DNA from 3 places in the Serratia sp. TSA_105.2 genome. Region 2 is predicted to be linked to each of the others. Evidence: predicted binding sites of a transcription regulator. Region 2 holds the regulator's gene; each other region holds the start of a gene.

Region 1 (7,407 bases), on a different contig from region 2:
GGACACGGTCAGGATGGCGATATGCGCCGGAATAAACTCGCTGCTCGCATGGCTCATGGTTCAATAAGCTCCTATTCTGAGATACCCCACAGATTTCAAGTTGCAGCCAGGCGGCCAGTGCGTAAATCCCCAGGAGCTTACTCCGGTAAGTGACTGGGGTGAGCGCACGCAGCCAACAACGCTGCGGCTTGAAATCTGTGGGTATCAGCCGCCGATAAACGACAGATTCTGGGTGATCCCGCTGTTGCCCTGATGCAGGAAATGGGTCTGCTTCTTGCTCAGCAGCCCGCTCTGGATGCGCGCCTTCAGCGCGTCGAGCTGGCCGTCCTCTGCCAGCAGATCGCGCAGGGGCACCCCCTGCTCGCCGAACAGGCACAGGTGCAGATTGCCGATGGAAGAAACGCGCAGCCGGTTGCAGCTGGCGCAGAAGTCTTTCTCATAAGGCATGATAAGACCCACCTCACCCTGGTAGTCCGGGTGGCTGAACACCTGCGCCGGGCCGTCGCTGCGGCCGCGCGCCTGGCGCTGCCAGCCCTGCTGCTCCAGCTGCCGGCGAATCACTTCGCCGGAAACGTGGTGTTTGCGAAACAGCCCGCCGCCCTCGCCGGTTTCCATCAGTTCGATAAAACGCAGCTGGATCGGCCGGTCTTTGATCCAGGCGAGAAAGGCGCCGAGCTGCTGGTGGTTAACGTCGCGCATCAGCACCGCATTGACCTTGACCTTGCTGAAACCGGCGCTGAAGGCGGCGTCGATGCCGTCCATCACCTGGCGGAACTTGTCCTGACCGGTGATGGCGTGAAACTGGCGGGGATCCAGGCTGTCGACGCTGACGTTAATCGCCGTCAGACCGGCGTCACGCCAGGCGGCGACGTCGCGCGCCAGACGGTAGCCGTTAGTGGTGACAGCCAGGGTACGGATGGCCGGGTTTTCCCGCACGGCGGCGATGATCTCGGTAAAATCGCGGCGCAGCGAAGGCTCGCCGCCGGTCAGGCGCACCTTTTCGGTGCCCAGTTCGGCGAACGCGCGGCTGACGCGGCGGATTTCATCCAGCGACAGGAAGCTTTTCGGGCTGCCGCTCGGCTTGTAGCCGTCGGGCAGACAATAGGTGCAACGAAAGTTGCACACGTCGGTGATCGACAAGCGCAGGTAATAGAACTTGCGCTCATAAGCATCAATGAGTTGCGGCACCATAACACCTTTCCAAAGTCGGGAGATGCGAGCGTTTCCCCTCTGCACCCTGGTGGCTGACTTCGCCACGGCCCAGGCGCCATATCGTTCCGGATGAACAACGTAGGCGCAGGGGCTAGGAGTTTGATTTCTCTTCCCGCTACCTTGAGTAGCCGGAACGAAACCGTGGTTTTCAGCAGAATTCTAGCGCTAATCGGCAACGATAGCCAACGCGTAAATTCGCTATATAATTTTCTATACAGCGTTTTTAGACGCCGCGTATTCAGGTAAACCATGATAAACATCACTTGCGCGGACGAATTGACCGGAATCACGCAAATGACACTCTTATCGCGTTTTTATGCCGGATCCGCTACCTTATGCGGGCAGTTCAGCCCCTTTGTAAGGAAATTTATGCGTAATCGTACCCTGGCCGATCTCGACCGCGTGGTGGCGTTAGGCGGCGGACACGGTCTGGGCCGTGTGATGTCGGCCCTGTCGTCCTTAGGCTCCCGCCTGACCGGCATCGTCACCACCACCGACAACGGCGGTTCCACCGGCCGCATCCGCCGCTCGGAAGGCGGCATTGCCTGGGGCGATACCCGTAACTGTCTCAACCAGCTGATCACCGAACCGAGCGTCGCCTCGGCGATGTTCGAATACCGCTTCAGCGGCAACGGTGAGCTGGCCGGCCACAACCTCGGCAACCTGATGCTGAAAGCGCTTGATCACCTGAGCGTGCGCCCGCTGGAAGCGATCAACCTGGTGCGCAGCCTGCTGAAGGTGGACGCGGCGCTGATCCCGATGTCGGAACAGCCGGTGGATTTGATGGCGCACGATCACGAAGGCAATCACGTTTACGGTGAAGTGAATGTCGACCAGCTGGCGCATATGCCGCAGGAACTGATGCTGTCACCGCCGGTCAGCGCCACGCGCGAAGCGCTGGACGCCATCGCGCAGGCCGACGTGATCCTGATCGGGCCGGGCAGTTTCCTCACCAGCCTGATGCCGCTGCTGCTGCTGGACGATCTCACCCAGGCGCTGCGTCGCAGCAGCGCCAGCATGATCTATATCGGCAACCTCGGTCGCGAGCTGAGCGTGGCCGCCGCGGCGCTGTCGCTACAGGATAAGCTGACGCTGATGGAAGAGAAAATCGGCCGCCGGATGATCGATGCGCTGATCGTCGGCCCGGCGGTGGACGCCAGTGAAGTGCAGGATCGGGTGGTGATTCAGCAACCGCTGGAAGCGAGCGACATCCCTTATCGCCACGATCGCCAGCTGCTGCGCCAGGCGCTGGATCAAGCCCTGGTGGAGCTGGCCGACCGCCGCTGACCGAATTTAACCGTCTCGCCCGCGCAGCCAGGGATTATCGCTGGCTGGGGCGGGATGGCTGACCATATCGATATACAGGTCTTCCACCTCTTTGCGCGCCCAGGGCGTGCGACGCAAAAATTTCAGACTGGACTTGATGCTCGGATCGCTGCGGAAGCAGTTGATGCGAATGCGCGCGCCCAGCTCGGACCAACCGTAGTGATCCACCAGTTTATTCAGCAGTTGCTCCAGCGTCATGCCGTGCAGCGGGTCTTTGGACTGGTGTTGGCTCATGTTCGGTACTCTTCGTGGTCAAATCGGGCCGCACACCATAACAGCTTTGACGCGGCCGACAAGGAATTTTGACGCCCACAGCGCGGGCGCCGTCCAACGGTCAGGAAATCGCGATGAACTGCTCGCGCAGCTGGTGGATCTCGTCGCGCAGCGCAGCCGCCTGCTCGAACTCCAGGTTTTGCGCGTGGGTATACATTTGCGCCTCCAGATCGCGGATTTTCTGATCCAGCGCTTTCGGCGTGAGGTTCTGAAGCGGCGCGCCGCCGTCCAGCGCCTTGCCCTTGCCTTTGCTCTTGGCACGGTTGACCGGCTGGCCGATCTGCAGAATGTCGCCGATCTTCTTGTTCAGCCCCTGCGGCACGATGCCGTTGGCTTCGTTGTAGGCCTGCTGTTTGGCGCGGCGCCGCTCGGTTTCGCCGATCGCCTTGGCCATCGAATCGGTGATGCGATCGCCATACAGGATCGCCTTGCCGTTCAGGTTACGCGCCGCGCGGCCGATGGTCTGGATCAGCGAACGTTCGGAACGCAGGAAGCCTTCCTTGTCGGCGTCCAGAATCGCCACCAGCGACACCTCAGGCATGTCGAGCCCCTCACGCAACAGGTTGATGCCCACCAGCACGTCGAACTCGCCCAGACGCAGGTCACGGATGATTTCGACCCGTTCCACGGTATCGATGTCCGAGTGCAGGTAGCGCACGCGCTCACCATGCTCTTCCAGGTATTCGGTCAGGTCTTCCGCCATGCGTTTGGTCAGGGTGGTCACCAGCACGCGCTCGTTGATCGCCGCGCGCTTGCGGATCTCGGAGAGCAGATCGTCCACCTGGGTGCCCACCGGCCGCACTTCCACGATCGGATCCAGCAGCCCGGTCGGCCGCACCACCTGATCGATCAGATCGCCGCCGGATTTCTCCAGCTCATATTTGCCCGGCGTCGCGGAAACATAGATGGTCTGCGGTGCCAGCGCCTCGAACTCCTCGAAGCGCAAGGGGCGGTTGTCCAGCGCCGACGGCAGGCGGAAGCCGTACTCCACCAGCGTTTCCTTACGCGCGCGGTCGCCCTTGAACATCGCGCCGATCTGCGGAATGGTGACGTGGGATTCGTCGACCACCAGCAGGCCGTCCGCCGGCAGGTAGTCGAACAGCGTCGGCGGCGGCTCGCCCTCGCCGCGCCCGGACAGGTAGCGCGAGTAGTTTTCGATGCCCGAGCAGTAACCCAGCTCGTTCATCATCTCCAGATCGAACTGGGTGCGCTGCGTCAGGCGCTGCTCTTCCAGCAGCTTGTTGTTGGCCAGCAGCACCTTGCGGCGGTCCGCCAGATCGACCTTGATCTCTTCCATCGCCTGCATGATCCGCTCACGCGGCGTCACGTAGTGCGATTTCGGGTAGATGGTAAAACGCGGCACCACCTGCTCGATCTGCCCGGTCAGCGGATCGAACAGCGACAGCCGCTCCACTTCTTCATCGAACAGCTCGACGCGCAGCGCCAGCTCGTCCGATTCCGCCGGGTAAATGTCAATCACCTCGCCGCGCACGCGGAAGGTAGCGCGCTGGAAAGCCTGATCGTTGCGGGAGTACTGCAGCTCCGCCAGACGGCGCAAAATGGATCGCTGATCGATGATCATGCCCTGGGTCAGGTGCAGCATCATCTTCAGGTAAAGATCCGGATCGCCCAGGCCGTAGATCGCCGATACCGACGCCACCACCACCACGTCGCGCCGCTCCAGCAGCGCCTTGGTGGCGGAAAGGCGCATCTGCTCGATGTGCTCGTTCACCGAAGCGTCTTTTTCAATGAAGGTGTCGGAGCTGGGCACGTAGGCTTCCGGCTGGTAGTAGTCGTAGTAGGAGACGAAGTATTCCACCGCATTCTCCGGGAAAAACGCTTTCATCTCGCCGTACAGCTGCGCCGCCAGCGTCTTGTTCGGCGCCAGCACCATGGTCGGCCGATTCAGATCGGCTATCACGTTGGCGATGGTGAATGTCTTGCCCGAACCGGTGACCCCCAGCAGCGTCTGATGTGCCAGGCCGTCTTCCAGCCCCTCTTCCAGCTTGCGGATGGCTTCCGGCTGATCGCCGGCCGGTTTGAACTCGGAATGCAGTTTGAAAAGTTTACTCATTGCTCGGCTACCCTGTGGAGATGCGCGCGCTCAGGCGGCCAGCCGGCTCTGCGCCGGACGTGGCCCCTAATTATGGAAAGTGTCGGCGATTTGCGCCAGTGCCCATGATACTGGATATAAAACCAGCTTCAAGCGGATTCGTCGCTACGCCCGGCACTGCGGCCACGCCGCTGCACCGTGACGTTACAGCCGGGTGACATTTTTATTGTCAATAACAGATTTATCCCCAGAACTTGCCGCGAATTAACTTATTGATAGCACCGCGTCGAAAAATCATACATAGAGACCTGATCAATAACCCTGCGTCTTGATTTTAATTAATATATTGATATATAACAAATTTAATAAAAAGACGAGAATGCGGGCAAAGCGAACAGAACCCGCGTCCGCTCTCGCTTTACAGCGTTTTTCTAAATCTAATACACAAGGTTATCCACAGGAATAGTGGATAACTCTCACCGCCCCGCCCGGGGCGGGAGTTACAGAAAGAAAGCTTTTCGCCCTTTACACCCGCTAAAATGGCTTTTTTAGTTATTTTTTCATAAAAATATCGCTTTGTTTATGCCGATTAATACTAAAAATCCCCATTGCCAAAATCGCATCGGCCCCTTTCTCGCGGATCGCTCTTGACGGCGGCGCAATGCCTTGCACCATGCCCTCACCGAAGAGCACCACAAGAGTGCAAAAAACGTCCGGGTTAACTTCCCCGCGTATTTTCGGGCCGCCACGGCAGCGCACGTCAGGCCTGGTTAGCGGTTAACAAGGCGATAACAATCCCCATTTTCACCCGGCGGTAAAACTGGCCTGAGAGTTGCTTTATCTTCCTGCGCATAAATGCGGTGCGACAGCATGATGCGCTGCCTGTCGCGACGCGTAATCTCCGCGGCGCTATCGCCCGTAAAAGCGCAAGAACGACACCAAGTCGTCACAAGCGTCGTTTTTAACGACATATTGACTGTCATTCCGTCCACCGCAGACCTTACTCTGGCTCATCGGACGGACGGCATTTTGTTCCAGACATTGCCACACTCGGGAAATTCGCCGCGCATGCGGCCTTTGCAGTCCTCGCCAACGAGTGAAACGGGCGTCTATGAGGAGAATGCCAAATGCTGAGCCTGAGATCGGTCAATCAATTTTACGGGCAGAACCACACCCTGTGGGACATCAACCTGGAGCTGCCGCGCGGCCAGTGCACCGTGCTGCTCGGCCGCAACGGCGTGGGCAAGACCACGCTGGTCAACTGCATCATGGGGCATGTGCCGGTGGTAAGCGGCAGCATGACCTGGCAACCGGCAGATCAGCCGCCGCAAAATCTGCTGCTGCAGCCGATGGAGCGCCGCGCCGCGCTGGGCATCAGCCACGTGCCCCAGGGGCGGCAGCTTTTTTCGCAGCTGAGCGTGGAGGAAAATCTGCAGGTGGCGCAAATGGCCGGGCGCGGCGCCCCTCGCCGCATTCCGCCGCTGATCTACAGCCTGTTTCCCCATTTGCGTCAGATGCGCGCGCGCCGCGCCGGCGATCTGTGCGTGGGCGCCCAACGCCAGCTGGCGATTGGTCGGGCGCTGGCTCAGGAGCCGGCGCTGCTGATCCTCGACGAACCGACGGCGGGCGTACCGCCCTCGATCGCCGCCGACATCGGCAACGTGATCCGCCGGCTCAACCGCGAATTGGGCATGACCATTTTACTGGTGGAGCATCAGCTGCCGTTCGTGCGCCGGGTGGCGGACCGCTTCTGCCTGTTGGACAGCGGGCGCACGGTGGCGCACGGCGCGCTGGCGCAGCTGGATGAGGCGTTGATCGGTACCGGGCTGACAGGGCAAGAAGAAGGATGAGGGAGAGAAGCCCCCCTCATGGAGCGTTTATAGCAGGCTGATATCCAGATACTCCCCCAGCGGTGCCTGCTCAGCCTGCGGCAGGTGCGGGATTTCGCCCAGCAGCGGCGCCGGCAGCATGCGGCGCAGCGTGGCCAGGTATTCCTGATGCCGCCGCCCCGGCGGCGTCACGTCGTTGGCGATCCAACCGGCCAGCGTCAGCCCCGCCTGTTGCACCGCCTGCGCCGTCAGCACCGCGTGGTTGATGCAGCCCAGTTTAATGCCCACCACCAGGATCACCGGCAGCTGCTCCTGCTGCACCCAGTCGGCGAAGGTGTACTCTGCCGACAGCGGGGTAAACCATCCGCCCGCGCCCTCGACCAGCACCCAGTCGGCGCGCTGCTCCAGCCGGCGCAGGCCGTCGGACAGCCGCGCCGCCTCGATCGGCCGGCCTTCATCGGCGCTGATGATATGCGGCGAGGTCGGTTCGGCAAAAACGTAAGGGTTCACTTCGTCGTAGCGGAGCACCACGCCGCTGTTGGCCTGCAGCGCCAGCGCGTCGCCGTTGCGCAGCCCCTCGGTGGTCATCTCGCTGCCGGAAGCTACCGGCTTATAACCGGCGCTGCGGTAGCCCGCCCGGTTGGCGGCCTGCAGCAAGGCGCTGCTGGCGACGGTTTTTCCGACCTCGGTGTCGGTGCCGGTCACGAACCAACG
Region 2 (7,407 bases):
CCGAAGCGATCGGACAGCCAACCGGCCAGCGGGATCACCAGAAAACCGCACAGCGAGGCGATCAGCACCGCCAGCGCCGGCACCGATTTATCGACCATCAGCACCTTGGCGACGTAGCCGACGATAAAGCCCTGGCACAGGTAGGAAGGGCCGTTTTCGCCGATGCGCAGGCCGAGCATCACCCAGAACGCCTTGGTGCGCTGCAGGTAGCTGCGCGTATCCGGCGCGGCCTGGGCGGCGTCCAGCATGCGCTGGTGGTTTTGCTGCAGCTCGCGTTCGAAGACCGGCGTTTCCCGCACGTGGCGACGCAGGTACAGCGCCGCGCCGGCGATCAGAATGCTGGCGAGGAACGGAATGCGCCAGCCCCAGCTCATCAGGTCTTCCTTGTCCAACTGCAGCACCAGCAGCCATACCAGCGACGCCAGCAGAGTGCCGCTGTTGGAGCCGATGGCGATGATCGACGCCACCAGCCCGCGCCGTTTGGCCGGCGCGTATTCCGCCAGCATCACCGCGCCGCCGGACAGTTCCGCACCGGCGCCGAACCCCTGCGCGAAGCGCAGGATCACCAGGCAGGTGGGTGCCCAGACGCCGATTTGCGCATAGGACGGGATCAGGCCGATCAGCGTGGTGGAGAGGCCCATCAGCGCCACTGTGGTGATCAGCACCACGCGGCGGCCTTTGCGGTCACCGATCCAGCCGAACATCAGCGCACCGATCGGCCGTGCGACGAAGCCGACGGAGTAGGTGGCGAAGCTGGCCAGCAGGGCGACCAGCGGCGTGGCCTCGGGGAAGAACACGTCGCCGAACACCATGCCGGCCGCCAGGCCGTACAGCGCGAAATCGACGTATTCCATGGCGGTGCCGAGCCAGCAGGAGAAGGTGGCGCGCCAAAATTGGCTGCGCCCCTCTTTGGTTGCCAGGCGTTCATCGGCCGCCAGCGTGTCGGCGGTCTGTGGAGTGGCAAGCGTTGTTTCGCTCATGGCAGTGCTATCCTCTTTTGTTCTGCGCTTTGAGGGGCGCGGTTAAAGATGGTTTCCCTGGTGCCGGCAACAAAGGTGTGCCGACAAATGATGTCGGACGCATGGCGATTCAACGCTGCGGTGTCAGAGTATCTACGCGCGTAGATAAAACAACGCGACAAAGATGAAACTTTGCAGGCGATCACAGAATCGTCATCGTGCCGGGGAACGAAGATAGAGAACGCGGATGGCAAAAAGATGACAGGAACCCGATTTTTCCGACGAAAGCCACCGCCGTTTTCGCCACGAATCAGCCTGCCGCTTTCGTATTTCTGCGCTACAATGGGGGCCTGTTAACAGTTTGTATCGTCTGGCGCGCCGTACCGGCTGCGGTTCAGGCGAGGAGTAAAGCAATGTCTGGCATCAGGGATTCCATCCTGCCGCCGCTGGAGTGGTTATCCGAACAGGATCCTCCGGCGCCCGCCGCCGTCAGCGACTGGCTGATGGAGTTAGGCTCCATGACCCGCCGATTTGAACGCCATTGCGCCCAGGTGCGCGTCGAACCGCAGCGCGAATGCTTCGTCACGCGCGAGGCGCTGGGCGACGAGGCGAACCACCTGCCCGACAGCCCGCGCTATTGGCTGCGCGAAGTGGTGCTGCTGGGCGACAACCAGCCCTGGCTGCTGGGGCGCACGGTGATCCCGGAAAATACGCTGACCGGCCCCGACCAGGCGCTGGTGGATCTGGGCACGCTGCCGCTGGGGCGCTACCTGTTCAGCAGCGGCGAGCTGACCCGCGACTATATCCATATCGGCCGACAGGATGCGCTGTGGGCGCGCCGTTCACGGCTGCGGCTGGCGGGCAAACCGCTGTTGCTGACCGAACTGTTTTTACCGGCTTCACCGCTGTATTCAGCGGTTCCTGCATAAAAGAGGAGAGCAAGACCTTGGAGGGAAGCGTGACTCAAAGTAAATGGCGGGCTTACAGCCATTTGATGCGCATTGATAAACCGATCGGCACGCTGTTGCTGCTGTGGCCGACGCTGTGGGCGCTGTGGCTGGCCGGGAAAGGCGTGCCGTCGCTGTCGATTTTGCTGGTGTTCGTGCTCGGCGTGTTCCTGATGCGCGCCGCCGGCTGCGTGGTGAATGACTACGCCGATCGCGCGGTGGACGGCTATGTGAAACGCACCGCCGGGCGGCCGATGCCGAGCGGCCGGGTGAGCGCGAAAGAGGCCAAGGTATTGTTCGCGGTGCTGGTGCTGATCTCGTTCTGCCTGGTGTTGACGCTCAATGCGATGACCATCTGGCTGTCGCTGGCGGCGCTGGCGCTGGCCTGGGTATATCCGTTCATGAAGCGGGTGACCAACCTGCCGCAGTTCGTGCTGGGCGCCGCGTTCGGCTGGGGCATTCCGATGGGCTACGCGGCGGTCAGCGAATCGCTGCCGCTCAGCTGCTGGCTGCTGCTGCTGGCCAACATCTGCTGGACGGTGGCCTACGACACGCTGTATGCGATGGTCGATCGCGACGATGACCTGAAGATCGGCATCAAATCCACCGCTATTCTGTTCGGCCGTTATGACAAGCTGATCGTCGGGCTGCTGCAGTTTGCGACGCTGCTGCTGCTGGTGTGGGTCGGTTATCTGGCGCAGCTCGGCGGGGCGTTTTACTGGTCGCTGCTGCTGGCGGGCGCGCTGTTCATTCACCAACAGAAACAGATCGCCGGGCGCGGGCGCGAGGCCTGCTTCAAGGCCTTCCTGCAGAACAACTATGTCGGGCTGGTGGTGTTCATCGGCATCGCGCTGAGCTATCTGCCGGCGTAACGATTCCTCTTCGCAAGAAAAAAGGCACCCCGTGGGGTGCCTTTTGTATTTCCGCGCCGGGTGAAATCACTCGTCTTGCTCTTCTTCCGCATCGGCCTGCGGCAGGACGTTGGTCTCTTCCGGCATGTTGACGCTTTCGATGGTCAGCTTGATTTCCGGCGTGATCAGATCGCTCAGCATGTTGTACACCTCGAGGGTGTGCTCGCGGATCGCATCGCCGCTGTCGTTGATATAGCCTTCTTCGCGCAGCGTCGCCACCAGGGTGGAGAACACCGCCTTGTCGAAGAACTCCGGCGCGTTGATGCCGTGCAGCACCGACAGACGTTGCGCCATGATGCGGCTCTCTTTCTCCAGCGCGCCGCGGTTGATGCTCGGGTTGGCGCTGAGGATCGACATGGTGATGGCGTAGCGTTGCAGGGTTTCGCGCACCCCGGCGGCCAGCAGCTGCAGCGGGCGAATGCGCGCCGGGTTCAGCACCAGCTCGTCGCCTTTGTCGCAGATCAGCTGTTGGCGGATCAGCTCGTCAATCATCGGCCGCAGCACCTCCGGCAGCTGTTCCTTGTCGTTATGCAGGAACAGCTCGGCTTTCAGCATCGGGTAGATCATGCCGATCTGGCGCAGCAGCTCGGCGCGCGACACCCGGCGGTGATGCATTACGATGCTGGCGATCAGCGACGGCAGCACCAGCAAGTGGTGGATGTTGTTACGGTAATAGGTCATCAGCACTGCCTGCTCACGCGGCAGGATGATGATGTCGCCGATGTTGTCCTTTTCCACCTCGAACTTGTTCATGTTCAGCGCGTGATCCAGCAGCTCGTCCGGCGTTTGCGTCGGCACAGTGACGTCACGCGCGTAAGGCGCGTTGCGCATCAACTGCAGGTAGCACTCCAGCTGTTCGACCAGCTGTTCGCGGGTCAGCGAACGCTGGCGCGAAGCCAGTAGCGCGGTGGAACACAGGTTCATGGCGTTGGCCGCGGCGGCGTTGTTGATGCGCACCATGATCTGGCCGGCCAGATCGTTGACCGTCGGCGTCAGCCAGCTTGGGCGCTGTGCTTCGATCGGATCGATCGACTCGCGCCACTGCGGCACGTTCTGGTTGAGGTAAGCCGTCAATGGCAGCGGTTCGCCGAAGTTGACGTAACCCTGGCCCAGATTGCGCAGCTTGCGCAGGCCGCGCAGCATTTGCAGCAGGCTCTCTTTTTCCTTGGTGGCGCCGCGCAGCTCTTTGGCATAGGTGCCCACTTCCATCACGTGCTCGTAACCGATGTAGATCGGCACCAGCGTGATCGGACGGGTGCCGCCGCGCAGCATCGCCTGGATGGTCATCGACAGGGTGCCGGTCTTCGGCTCCAGCAGACGCCCGGTGCGGGAACGGCCGCCTTCCACGAAGTATTCCACCGAGTAGCCGCGGGTGAACAGCTCGCCGAGGTATTCGCGGAACACCGTCGAGTAGAGCTTGTTGCCCTTGAAGGTGCGGCGGATGAAGAACGCGCCCAGGCGACGGAAGATCGGGCCGGCCGGCCAGAAGTTGAGGTTGATGCCGGCGGCGATGTGTGGCGGCACCAGGCCCTGGTGATACAGCACGTAGGACAGCAGCAGATAATCCATGTGACTGCGGTGGCAGGGCACGTAGACGATCTCGTGGCCGTCCTGCGCCAGCTGGCGCACGCGTTCGGCGTTGGTGACGTTGATGCCCTGATACAGCCGGTTCCAGGTCCAGCTCAGCACGCGGTCGGACAGGCGCACGGTTTCGTAGGAGAAATCGGCGGCGATCTCTTCCATCAGCGCGATGGCGTTCTGTTGGGCTTTCTCGTGCGAGATCTTCTTGCTGCGCGCTTCGTCCTCGACCGCTTTTTCGATCGCTTTGGACGCCAACAGCTTGTTGAACAGGTCCTGACGGGCCGGCAGGCTCGGGCCTACCGCGGCCAGGCGCTGACGCGAGAAGTGCATGCGCGCCACGCGCGCCAGTTTCTGCGCGATGGTTTTATCCGTGCCGTGTTCGGTCGCCATGCGGCGCAGCGAAACGGTGTTGGAGAAACGCACGAAGCTGTCGCGGCCAAGCCACAGTACGGCGAAGAATTTCTGCACGCCGTTCAACAGACGCAGGTGCGGCGTGCCGTGGCCTTCGCGGCCCGGCGAACGGCCGAACATGACCGAAACCGGCAGCATCTGAATGTCGAGATCCGGATTGCTGCGATGCAGATCCAGATAGTCGTGGAACAGCTTTACCGACTCTTCTTTCGGGGTGTAGTAGCGGAACACGCGCGGGCCGTCGTGAATGAACACGTAGCTCGGCAGCACGGTGCCGTCGATCTCCAGCGAGTTGAGCGGATCGGGCAGATCCTGCGCCAGGCACTGGGTGCGCAGCGTCAGCAAATCCGCCTTGGAATTGTAAGGTAAAACATACAAAATCGGCCGTGAGGGATCCAACCCTAGCTCGGTAACCGGATCTGAAGGGATGACCTTACTTCTTACCAACAATTTAAGTGGTAAATTCAATATTTTATAATAAATTTTACGCCAACCTGACATAACAACGTGAAGCCTCTTGTTAGCAATGCGCCGCAAGCATACCAGAAACCGGGTAGCAGATCTGTGGTGTTCGAAAACCGAGAGCCGTCAGCGCGGACTGTTCTAGACTCTTTTTATTATGACCGACCTCTGAGAAAGGCACGAAAACATGGCAAACCAAGCAACCGGACTGACCCGCATCATCAAGGCCGCCGGCTATTCCTATAAAGGGCTTTCCGCCGCCTGGCAGCACGAAGCGGCGTTCCGCCAGGAACTGGTGGTCACCCTTCTGGCTATCATACTGGCTGTCTGGCTGGATGTGGGTGCGATAGCGCGCATTTTATTGATCGGATCGGTAGCGCTGGTGATGATCGTCGAGATCCTGAACAGCGCGATCGAGGCGGTGGTGGATCGCATCGGCAGCGAACATCACGAGCTGTCCGGCCGGGCCAAGGACATGGGATCGGCGGCGGTGTCACTGGCGATCGTGCTGGCACTGTTCGTTTGGGGCACGGTCTTATGGCAGCATTTTGGCTGATGAAAGGCGCCTACTGACTGATTTTTATTTATTCTTCGGTTCCCAATCCGCGCTTACCTGTATATACTCACAGCAAGACTGTATAAACAAACAGGGGGCGGAATGAAAGCACTAACTACCAGACAGCAAGAGGTCTACGATCTGATTCGCGATCATATTTCGCAAACGGGCATGCCGCCAACGCGTGCCGAGATCGCGATGCGTCTGGGGTTCCGTTCGCCTAACGCCGCCGAAGAACACCTGAAGGCGCTGGCACGCAAAGGCGTGATCGAAATCGTCTCCGGTGCCTCGCGCGGTATCCGTCTGTTGATGGAAGAAGAAGAAGGGCTGCCGCTGATTGGCCGCGTCGCCGCCGGCGAGCCGCTGCTGGCGCAGCAGCACATCGAAGGGCACTACCAGGTGGATCCTTCCCTGTTTAAACCGAGCGCCGATTTCCTGCTGCGGGTGAACGGCATGTCGATGCGCGACATCGGCATTCTGGACGGCGATCTGCTGGCGGTGCACAAAACGCAAGACGTGCGCAACGGCCAGGTCGTGGTGGCGCGCATCGAAGACGAAGTGACGGTCAAGCGCCTGAAAAAACACGGCAACGTGGTCGAGCTGCTGCCGGAGAACAACGAATTCCAACCGATCGTGGTCGATCTGCGTCAGCAGAATTTCACTATCGAAGGGCTGGCGGTCGGCGTGATCCGCAACGGCGACTGGATTTAATCGCCGCCCTCTCAGTGCCGCCTCTTGTATCAATCGCCCCTGTTTTGGGGCGTTTTTGTTTCTGATTTTGCCCTTCGCCACTGCTACGGGAACGTCTCATCATGCGCATGATTTCCGCCTTCACCAGCGACACCGATAAAGCCCTGTGGCGCCTGGCCCTGCCGATGATTTTCTCCAATATCACCGTACCGCTGCTCGGGTTGGTGGACACCGCGGTGATCGGCCACCTCGACAGCCCGATCTACCTGGGGGGCGTCGCGATCGGCGCGGTGGCGACCAGCTTCCTGTTCATGCTGCTGTTGTTCCTGCGCATGAGCACCACCGGTCTGGCGGCGCAGGCGCTGGGGGCACAGAACCCGCAGGCGCTGGCGCGCGCCTTTATGCAACCGCTGGTGCTGGCGCTGCTGGCCGGGGTGGCGATCGTCCTGCTGCGCTATCCGCTGATCGAACTGGCGCTGCGGATCGTCGGTGGCGATGGCGAGGTGCTGGAACAGGCGCGGCGTTTTCTTGAAATCCGCTGGCTGAGCGCCCCGGCGGCGCTGGCCAATCTGGTGCTGTTGGGTTGGCTGCTCGGCGTGCAGTACGTGCGTGCGCCGGTGATCCTGCTGATCGTCGGCAACCTGCTGAACATCGTGCTGGATATCTGGCTGGTGATGGGCCTGGGCTGGAACGTGCGGGGGGCAGCGGCGGCAACCGCCATCGCCGAATACGCCACGCTGCTGCTCGGCCTGTGGCTGGCGTGGCGGGTGATGCGCCTGCGCGGTATCACCCTGCTGATGCTGCGTCAGGCCTGGCGTGGCGACCTGCGTCGGCTGCTGGCGCTTAACCGCGACATCATGTTGCGTTCATTACTGCTGCAACTGTGCTTT
Region 3 (7,407 bases), on a different contig from region 2:
GAAGATTTCCTGCACCACCAGCACGATGGGGAAAGGGCCGCTCTGGTCGGCGGGTTTGGCGACGTAGGCCGGCAGCGCGTCGCCCTGAGAAGGAATGGTCGTTTGCCCGGCGTGAATGCCCTGTTCGTCGGTGATAATCGCGGAGGCGGCCAACGGCGCGGCGGCCGGGGCGAATCCCCCCTGAGGCTGTTCTAATGTCATCACATGTTCGGTTTTCATTGCGGTCTCCGTGCAATAGAAAAAAGCGCTGAGATTAACTATAGGAAAGATTACCCATTATTGGCGCTGCGTGGCGCACTTTCGGACAAGTTGATAAAAAACGGCTAATTATCTGGCTTTGCGGCATTTTTAAGCGCTTTTTATCATGTTATTACGCGTTTTGCCCCGCGTAAGTGCCATAAGGTGCGTTAGAGGGCTTTTTTGTCCCTAAGCAACCGATAAGATGAGGGTATTTCGAATTGATCAGCTAAATAGTTTCAGCCGGCAACCAACGGGCAGAGGGCGGCAAGATTTGTCGGCTAGACTGAGGTATAGCGGTGCGCTCTGGGGGCGTTACAGTGATTTTTGTGATAAAAATCACAAAAAATATGTAGCATGTAATTTGTTTCTCTTTTCATAGTGACTATCGTCACGAAATTAAGCGGCGATTTTCAGTAGAGTGCTTTTTTGTTCCTCCCAATAAACATGATCCATGAGGAGTCTCGTATGTCTCAGTCTGACGTTTTTCATCTCGGCCTCACCAAGAACGATTTACAAGGGGCCCAGCTTGCCATCGTGCCGGGCGATCCGCAGCGCGTAGAGAAGATTGCCAAGCTGATGGAAAATCCGGTGCATCTGGCCTCCCATCGTGAATTCACTACCTGGCGCGCGGAGCTGGACGGCAAGGCGGTGATCGTCTGCTCTACCGGTATCGGCGGCCCGTCTACCTCTATCGCGGTGGAAGAGCTGGCGCAGCTGGGCATTCGCACCTTCCTGCGCATCGGCACCACCGGCGCCATTCAGGCGAACATCAACGTCGGTGACGTGCTGGTCACCACGGCGGCGGTACGCCTCGACGGCGCCAGCCTGCACTTTGCGCCGATGGAGTTCCCGGCGGTCGCGGACTTCGCCTGCACCACCGCGCTGGTGGAAGCGGCCAAGGCCAGCGGCGCTACCACGCACATCGGCGTGACCGCCTCCTCCGATACCTTCTATCCGGGCCAGGAGCGTTACGACACTTACTCCGGCCGCGTGGTCAGCCGCTTCAAAGGCTCGATGGAAGAGTGGCAGGCGATGGGCGTGATGAACTATGAAATGGAATCCGCCACGCTGTTGACCATGTGTGCCAGCCAGGGCCTGCGTGCCGGCATGGTGGCCGGGGTGATCGTCAACCGCACCCAGCAAGAGATCCCGAACGCCGAGACCATGAAAAACACCGAAAGCAAAGCGGTGCAGATCGTGGTGGACGCCGCCCGCCGCCTGCTGTAATCGCCTTTCCCCCAGCGGGCCGCCGACGCGGCCCGTTTTTCCATTCGCGGCGAATCTGTTACGGTGATACTCCTCAGCGCTGCGCCGATGGCTGCCGCGCGTTGTCATAACAAAAACAACGAGGACGTTTATGACCGCCCAGATCCTGCTTCATCCTTCGCTCGCGCCGCTCGACGGCGGCATCAATTTCCGCGACTTCGGCGGCAACGGCGTGGCCGACGGGCGCCGCATCAAGCGCGGCCTGCTGTTCCGCTCCGGTTCCCTCGAGCGGCTGACGGAAAACGACTGCACCTTTCTCGCCGGCGTGCCGGTGCGTTCGGTGCTGGACTACCGCGATGCCGATGAGGTGCAGGCCAAGCCGGATATTCTGTGGAGTGGCGCCGACTATCACCACGTGCCGGCCAACCCGCTGAGCAGCGAAGTCAACGCCAACCTGGAGAAGCTCACCAACGAGACGCTGGCCGCCTTCGACGCCCGGGCGTTCATGCTGGAGCTGTATCGCCGCCTGCCGTTCGGCAATGCGGCCTATCAGCGGCTGGCGCAGCTGTTGAGCAATCCTGGCGGCGGCGCCATCGTACAGCACTGCGCGGTCGGCAAGGATCGCACCGGGGTCGGTTCGGCACTGGTGCTGTTCGCGCTGGGGGCCGACGAAGCGACGGTGCTGGAAGACTATCTGCTAACCGAAACCACGCTGGCCACTTTCCGCGAGCAGATGCTGGATCAGCTGTCTATCAAGCTGAATGCGGCGGCGCTGGAGCAATTCGCCTACGTGCTCAGCGCGCGCGAGGAGTTCCTGATGACGGCGTTGGGCTGCATCCGTCAGCAATACGGTTCCACCGACCGCTGGCTGGAAGCGGAATACGGCCTGGGCGCGGCCCAGCGCGAAGCGGTGCAGGCGTTCTACCTCGAGTAAATCGCCGCGCGTTTAGCCGGGGTTTAACTCGCCCCGGCCTATCCTAGGCGGCGAATTATCGCGTATCAGGAGCCCCGCATTGAGTCTCAATGACGTTATCAACTGGGTCAGCGACGTCGTGCGTCAGCACGAAGGCTGGGCCATTCCCATCATCTTTTTCCTGGCGTTCGGCGAGTCGCTGGCGTTTTTGTCGCTGCTGCTGCCGGCCACGGTGATCCTGCTGGCGCTGGGCGCGCTGATCGGCGAAAGCGGCATCGCCTTTTGGCCGATTTGGGCCGCTGCCGCCGTCGGGGCGTTTTTCGGCGACTGGCTCTCTTACTGGATCGGCTATCACTATCAGGACCGGGTGGCGCATATGTGGCCGCTGTCGCGCAATCCACAACTGCTGGCGCGCGGCCACGCGTTCTTTGAACGCTGGGGCGTGCTGGGCATCTTCATCGGCCGCTTCTTCGGCCCGCTGCGTGCCGTGGTGCCGCTGGTGGGCGGCATTTGCGGGATGCCACAGCGTTATTTCCAGTTGGCCAACGTCACGTCGGCGATGATCTGGGCGTTCGGCATTCTGGCGCCGGGGGCATTCGGCATCAAGTGGCTCAGCCAGTGGCTGGGCTGATTTCTCGCTAAATTGCGCAGCGCCGCGCAATATTGTGCGCGGCGGGCAAAATCAGGCTGGACATCCATACAGCCTCCCCTTAACGTGACGGGCAATGGGCGTGCGAAACGCCGGAACGGCAAGGTGCAACAGGAGGCAGAGTGGATACCAGTCTGATTTATGGGATTGGCGGCGTAACGATCGGCATGCTGTTGGGGTGGTTGATCGCCAGTCTGCGGGTGCAACAGACGAATGCGCAGCATGAAACCGAGCTGCGGTTGCTGGAGCAAGCGTTGCAGCAGGCGCAGCAGGAAACGGCGGCGCGGCAGGAGGCTCTGCAGCGCCACGAGCAGCAGCTGCGGCAGAGCGAGCTGGAGCTGCGTAACCTGCACAGCCAGCTGGCGGCCGGGCATGAAAAGCTGCAACAGCTCAACCATTGGCGCAACGAATGCGAACTGCTCAACCAGGAGCTGCGCGCCCAGCGCGAGGTTAACAGCGCGCAGGAGGCTGAGCTGCGCGAAGTCACCATCCGTTTGGAAGAGACGCGCATGGCGGCGGAGGAGAAGCAGCGCCTGCTGATCAACAGCGAACAACGCCTCACCACCCAGTTTGAAAACCTCGCCAACCGCATTTTTGAACACAGCGGCCGCAAGGTGGACGAGCAAAATAAGCAAAGCTTGGATCGGTTGCTGCTGCCGCTGCGTGAACAGCTGGACGGTTTCCGCCGTCAGGTGCAGGACAGCTTTGGTCAGGAGGCGCGGGAACGCCACACGCTGACGCACGAGATACGTAATCTGCAGCAGTTGAACGCACAGATGGCGCGCGAGGCCATTAACCTCACCAAGGCGCTGAAAGGCGACAACAAAACGCAGGGCAACTGGGGCGAAGTGGTGCTGAGCCGGGTGCTGGAGGCCTCCGGCCTGCGCGAAGGGCACGAGTATGAAACGCAGGTCAACGTGCGGGTGGATCACCAGAGCCGCATGCAGCCCGATGTCATCGTGCGCCTGCCGCAGGGCAAGGATGTGGTGATCGACGCCAAGATGTCGCTGATCGCCTACGAGCGCTATTTCAACGGTGAAGACGAGGTGGAGCGCGAGGCGGCGCTGAGCGAACATATCGCCTCGCTGCGCGGCCACATTCGCATGTTGGGCCGCAAGGACTATCAGCAGCTGCCGGGGCTGCGCTCGCTGGATTATGTGCTGATGTTCATTCCGGTCGAGCCTGCCTTCCTGCTGGCTATCGATCGCGAGCCGGAGCTGATCAGCGAAGCGCTTAAGCACAACATCATGCTGGTCAGCCCGACCACGTTGCTGGTGGCACTGCGTACCATCACCAACCTGTGGCGTTATGAGCATCAGAGCCAAAATGCCCAGCGCATCGCCGATCGCGCGGCGAAACTGTATGACAAGATGCGGCTGTTCGTGGACGATATGTCCGCGCTGGGGCAGAGCCTGGACAAGGCGCAGGGCAGTTATCGTCAGGCGATGAACAAACTGAGCGAAGGCCGTGGTAACCTTATCGGCCAAATTGAAGGTTTCCGCGCGTTGGGGGTTGAGGTTAAACGGCCGATCAACCCGCTGCTGGCGCAGCAAGCCGGCGCGCAACACGATGAAGCGGAAGAGGCGAACGACGATGATGTCGCCGCGCTGCCGCAGACGAAAGACGATGACGATACCGCCGGGGAACCAGGTTTCGTTTCGCACGGCTGAGGCCGTGGCGAGGTGGGGTATTCCCCTGGCTTCTGGTACACTCATCCACACAAAATTGACTGAATAGCAGGCAGGACAATGGCAGATCAACCGCAGGAAACCACCGATTTCGGTTTTCGCACCGTCGCTAGAGACGAAAAACAGGCCATGGTGGCGGACGTTTTTCATTCGGTAGCGGCAAAGTATGACGTGATGAACGACCTGATGTCGTTCGGCATCCACCGTATCTGGAAGCGTTTCACCATTGACTGCAGCGGCGTGCGCCGCGGGCAGCGCGTGCTGGATCTGGCCGGCGGTACCGGCGACCTGGCGGCCAAGTTCTCCCGCATGGTCGGCGAGCAGGGGCAGGTGGTGCTGGCGGACATCAACGATTCGATGCTGAAGATGGGACGCGAGAAGCTGCGCGATCGCGGCATCGTCGGCAACATCAATTACGTGCAGGCCAACGCCGAAGCGCTGCCGTTCCCGGATAATTACTTCGATTGCATCACCATCTCCTTTGGCCTGCGCAACGTCACCGACAAAGACAAAGCGCTGCGCTCGATGTTCCGCGTGCTGAAGCCGGGCGGCCGCCTGCTGGTGCTGGAGTTTTCCAAGCCGCTGCTGGCGCCGCTGAGCAAAGCTTACGACGCTTATTCCTTCCACGTGCTGCCGAAGATCGGCGAGCTGGTAGTGAAAGATCCGGACAGCTACCGCTACCTGGCGGAATCGATCCGCATGCACCCCGATCAGGAAACCCTGAAGGGCATGATGGGCAACGCCGGTTTTGAAAACGTCACCTATTTCAACCTGACCGGTGGGATTGTCGCCCTGCATCGCGGCTTCAAGTTCTGAGAGGGAGATGCCGATGCTGTTTACCCCTCTGCTGACCGGTGCGCTGGAAACCTCGCTGAATAACCTGCTGTTTCGCGATCGCAGCATGAAAGCCGCTCGCCAACGCCTGGCGGGCAAGGTGCTGCGTATCGAACTGGAAGAGCTGGCTTCACCGCTGGTGCTGGTGTTCAGCGAACTGCGCGTGGACGTGCTGGGGCAGTCTGAAGACAGCGCCGATTGCACCGTGCGCAGCCGCATTCCCGCCTTACTGAAGCTGCGCGATCGCCAGCAGTTGCCGGTGCTGATGCGCAGCGGTGAATTGACGGTGGAAGGCGATATTCAGGTGGTGCAACAGCTGGTTGGCCTGCTCGATCTGGCGGAGTGGGATCCGGCGGAATGGCTGGCGCCTTACATCGGCGATATCGCCGCCCAGGGCATTACGCAGGCGCTGGGAAAAGGCGCCTCGCTGCTGAAAGCCGGCTTTATGCGCCGGCAGCAGGACATGGCTGAGGCGTTGACGGAAGAGTGGCGCCTGGCGCCGGGGCCATTGGAAGTGGTGTGGTTCAACGAGGAAGTTGATGCACTCGCCCGCAGCGCGGAAGCGCTGTCTGCCCGCATGGACACGTTGGAGGGTAAGCGATGACCCCAGGCGAACTGCGACGTTTGTATTTTATCGTCCGCGTTTTTCTCAGCTACGGATTGGACGAGCTGATCCCGACTATGCGTTTGACGCTGCCGCTGCGCTTCGGCCGCCGGCTGTTGTTCTGGATGCCGAATCGGCACAAGGACAAGCCGCTGGGTGAACGCCTGCGGTTGGCGCTGCAGGAGCTGGGGCCGGTATGGATCAAGTTCGGCCAGATGATGTCGACCCGCCGCGATCTGTTTCCGCCGCAGATTGCCGATCAGCTGACGCTGTTGCAGGACCGGGTCGCGCCTTTCGACGGCGCGCTGGCGCGTAAACATATCGAACTGGCGATGGGCGGCCCGCTGGAAACCTGGTTCGACGATTTCGATCAGCAGCCGCTGGCCTCTGCCTCGATCGCGCAGGTGCATACCGCGCGGCTGAAAACTACCGGTCAGGAAGTAGTGCTGAAGGTGATCCGGCCGGATATCGGGCCGATTATCAAGGCCGACGTGCGCCTGATGTACCGATTGGCAGGTTGGGTGCCGAAGCTGTTGCCGGACGGCCGCCGTCTGCGCCCGCGCGAAGTGGTGCGCGAGTACGAGAAAACCTTGCTGGACGAATTGAACCTGTTGCGCGAAGCGGCCAACGCCATTCAGCTGCGTCGCAATTTCGACGGCAGCCCGATGCTGTACGTACCGGAAGTTTATTCCGACTACTGCCGTGAAAGCGTATTGGTGATGGAGCGCATCTACGGCATTCCTGTCTCGGATATCACCACGCTGGAGCAGCAGGGCACCAACATGAAACTGTTGGCGGAACGCGGCGTCCAGGTGTTCTTTACCCAGGTATTCCGCGACAGCTTCTTCCATGCGGACATGCATCCCGGTAATATTTTCGTCAGCTACGAACATCCGGAAGATCCTTGCTACATAGGCATCGACTGCGGCATCGTCGGCTCGCTGAACAAGGATGATAAACGCTACCTGGCGGAAAACTTCATCGCCTTCTTCAACCGCGATTACCGCAAGGTGGCGGAACTGCACGTCGACTCCGGTTGGGTGCCGCGCGACACCAACGTGGAAGACTTCGAATTCGCCATCCGCACCGTGTGCGAGCCGATTTTCGAGAAACCGCTGGCGGAGATTTCCTTCGGCAACGTGCTGCTGAACCTATTCAACACTGCGCGCCGCTTCAATATGGAAGTGCAGCCGCAGCTGGTGTTATTGCAGAAGACCTTGCTGTATGTTGAAGGGCTGGGGCGTCAGCTCTACCCGCAGCTGGATCTGTGGAC

The links. Region 2 encodes LexA, which represses DNA repair genes until DNA is damaged. Its sites were predicted from a motif close to TNCTGTATGTACATACAGNA; they were not measured.
Region 1: a site for LexA is predicted at 4,994-5,013, ahead of uvrB (excinuclease ABC subunit UvrB). Genes of this name have one in related genera too.
Region 3: a site for LexA is predicted at 3,045-3,064, ahead of rmuC (DNA recombination protein RmuC). Genes of this name have one in related genera too.

What each region holds. Positions count from the first base shown of each region.
Region 1 is NZ_JBQZFT010000002.1:527,804-535,210, forward strand. It holds gene moaB (molybdenum cofactor biosynthesis protein B) at 1-57, opposite strand, end outside; gene moaA (GTP 3',8-cyclase MoaA) at 205-1,191, opposite strand; molybdenum cofactor riboswitch at 1,178-1,322, opposite strand; gene ACUTSC_RS08910 (uridine diphosphate-N-acetylglucosamine-binding protein YvcK) at 1,582-2,499, shown strand; gene ACUTSC_RS08915 (VF530 family protein) at 2,506-2,772, opposite strand; gene uvrB (excinuclease ABC subunit UvrB) at 2,873-4,885, opposite strand; gene ACUTSC_RS08925 (hypothetical protein) at 5,417-5,539, opposite strand; gene ACUTSC_RS08930 (ATP-binding cassette domain-containing protein) at 5,992-6,714, shown strand; gene bioD (dethiobiotin synthase) at 6,742-7,407, opposite strand, start outside.
Region 2 is NZ_JBQZFT010000001.1:50,217-57,623, forward strand. It holds gene ACUTSC_RS00185 (MFS transporter) at 1-980, opposite strand, end outside; gene ubiC (chorismate lyase) at 1,373-1,888, shown strand; gene ubiA (4-hydroxybenzoate octaprenyltransferase) at 1,906-2,778, shown strand; gene plsB (glycerol-3-phosphate 1-O-acyltransferase PlsB) at 2,845-5,310, opposite strand; gene ACUTSC_RS00205 (diacylglycerol kinase) at 5,459-5,827, shown strand; gene lexA (transcriptional repressor LexA) at 5,930-6,538, shown strand; gene dinF (MATE family efflux transporter DinF) at 6,640-7,407, shown strand, end outside.
Region 3 is NZ_JBQZFT010000016.1:16,132-23,538, reverse strand. It holds gene ACUTSC_RS24015 (dienelactone hydrolase family protein) at 1-219, opposite strand, end outside; gene udp (uridine phosphorylase) at 706-1,467, shown strand; gene ACUTSC_RS24005 (tyrosine-protein phosphatase) at 1,598-2,380, shown strand; gene ACUTSC_RS24000 (DedA family protein) at 2,460-2,990, shown strand; gene rmuC (DNA recombination protein RmuC) at 3,131-4,678, shown strand; gene ubiE (bifunctional demethylmenaquinone methyltransferase/2-methoxy-6-polyprenyl-1,4-benzoquinol methylase UbiE) at 4,757-5,512, shown strand; gene ubiJ (ubiquinone biosynthesis protein UbiJ) at 5,526-6,134, shown strand; gene ubiB (ubiquinone biosynthesis regulatory protein kinase UbiB) at 6,131-7,407, shown strand, end outside.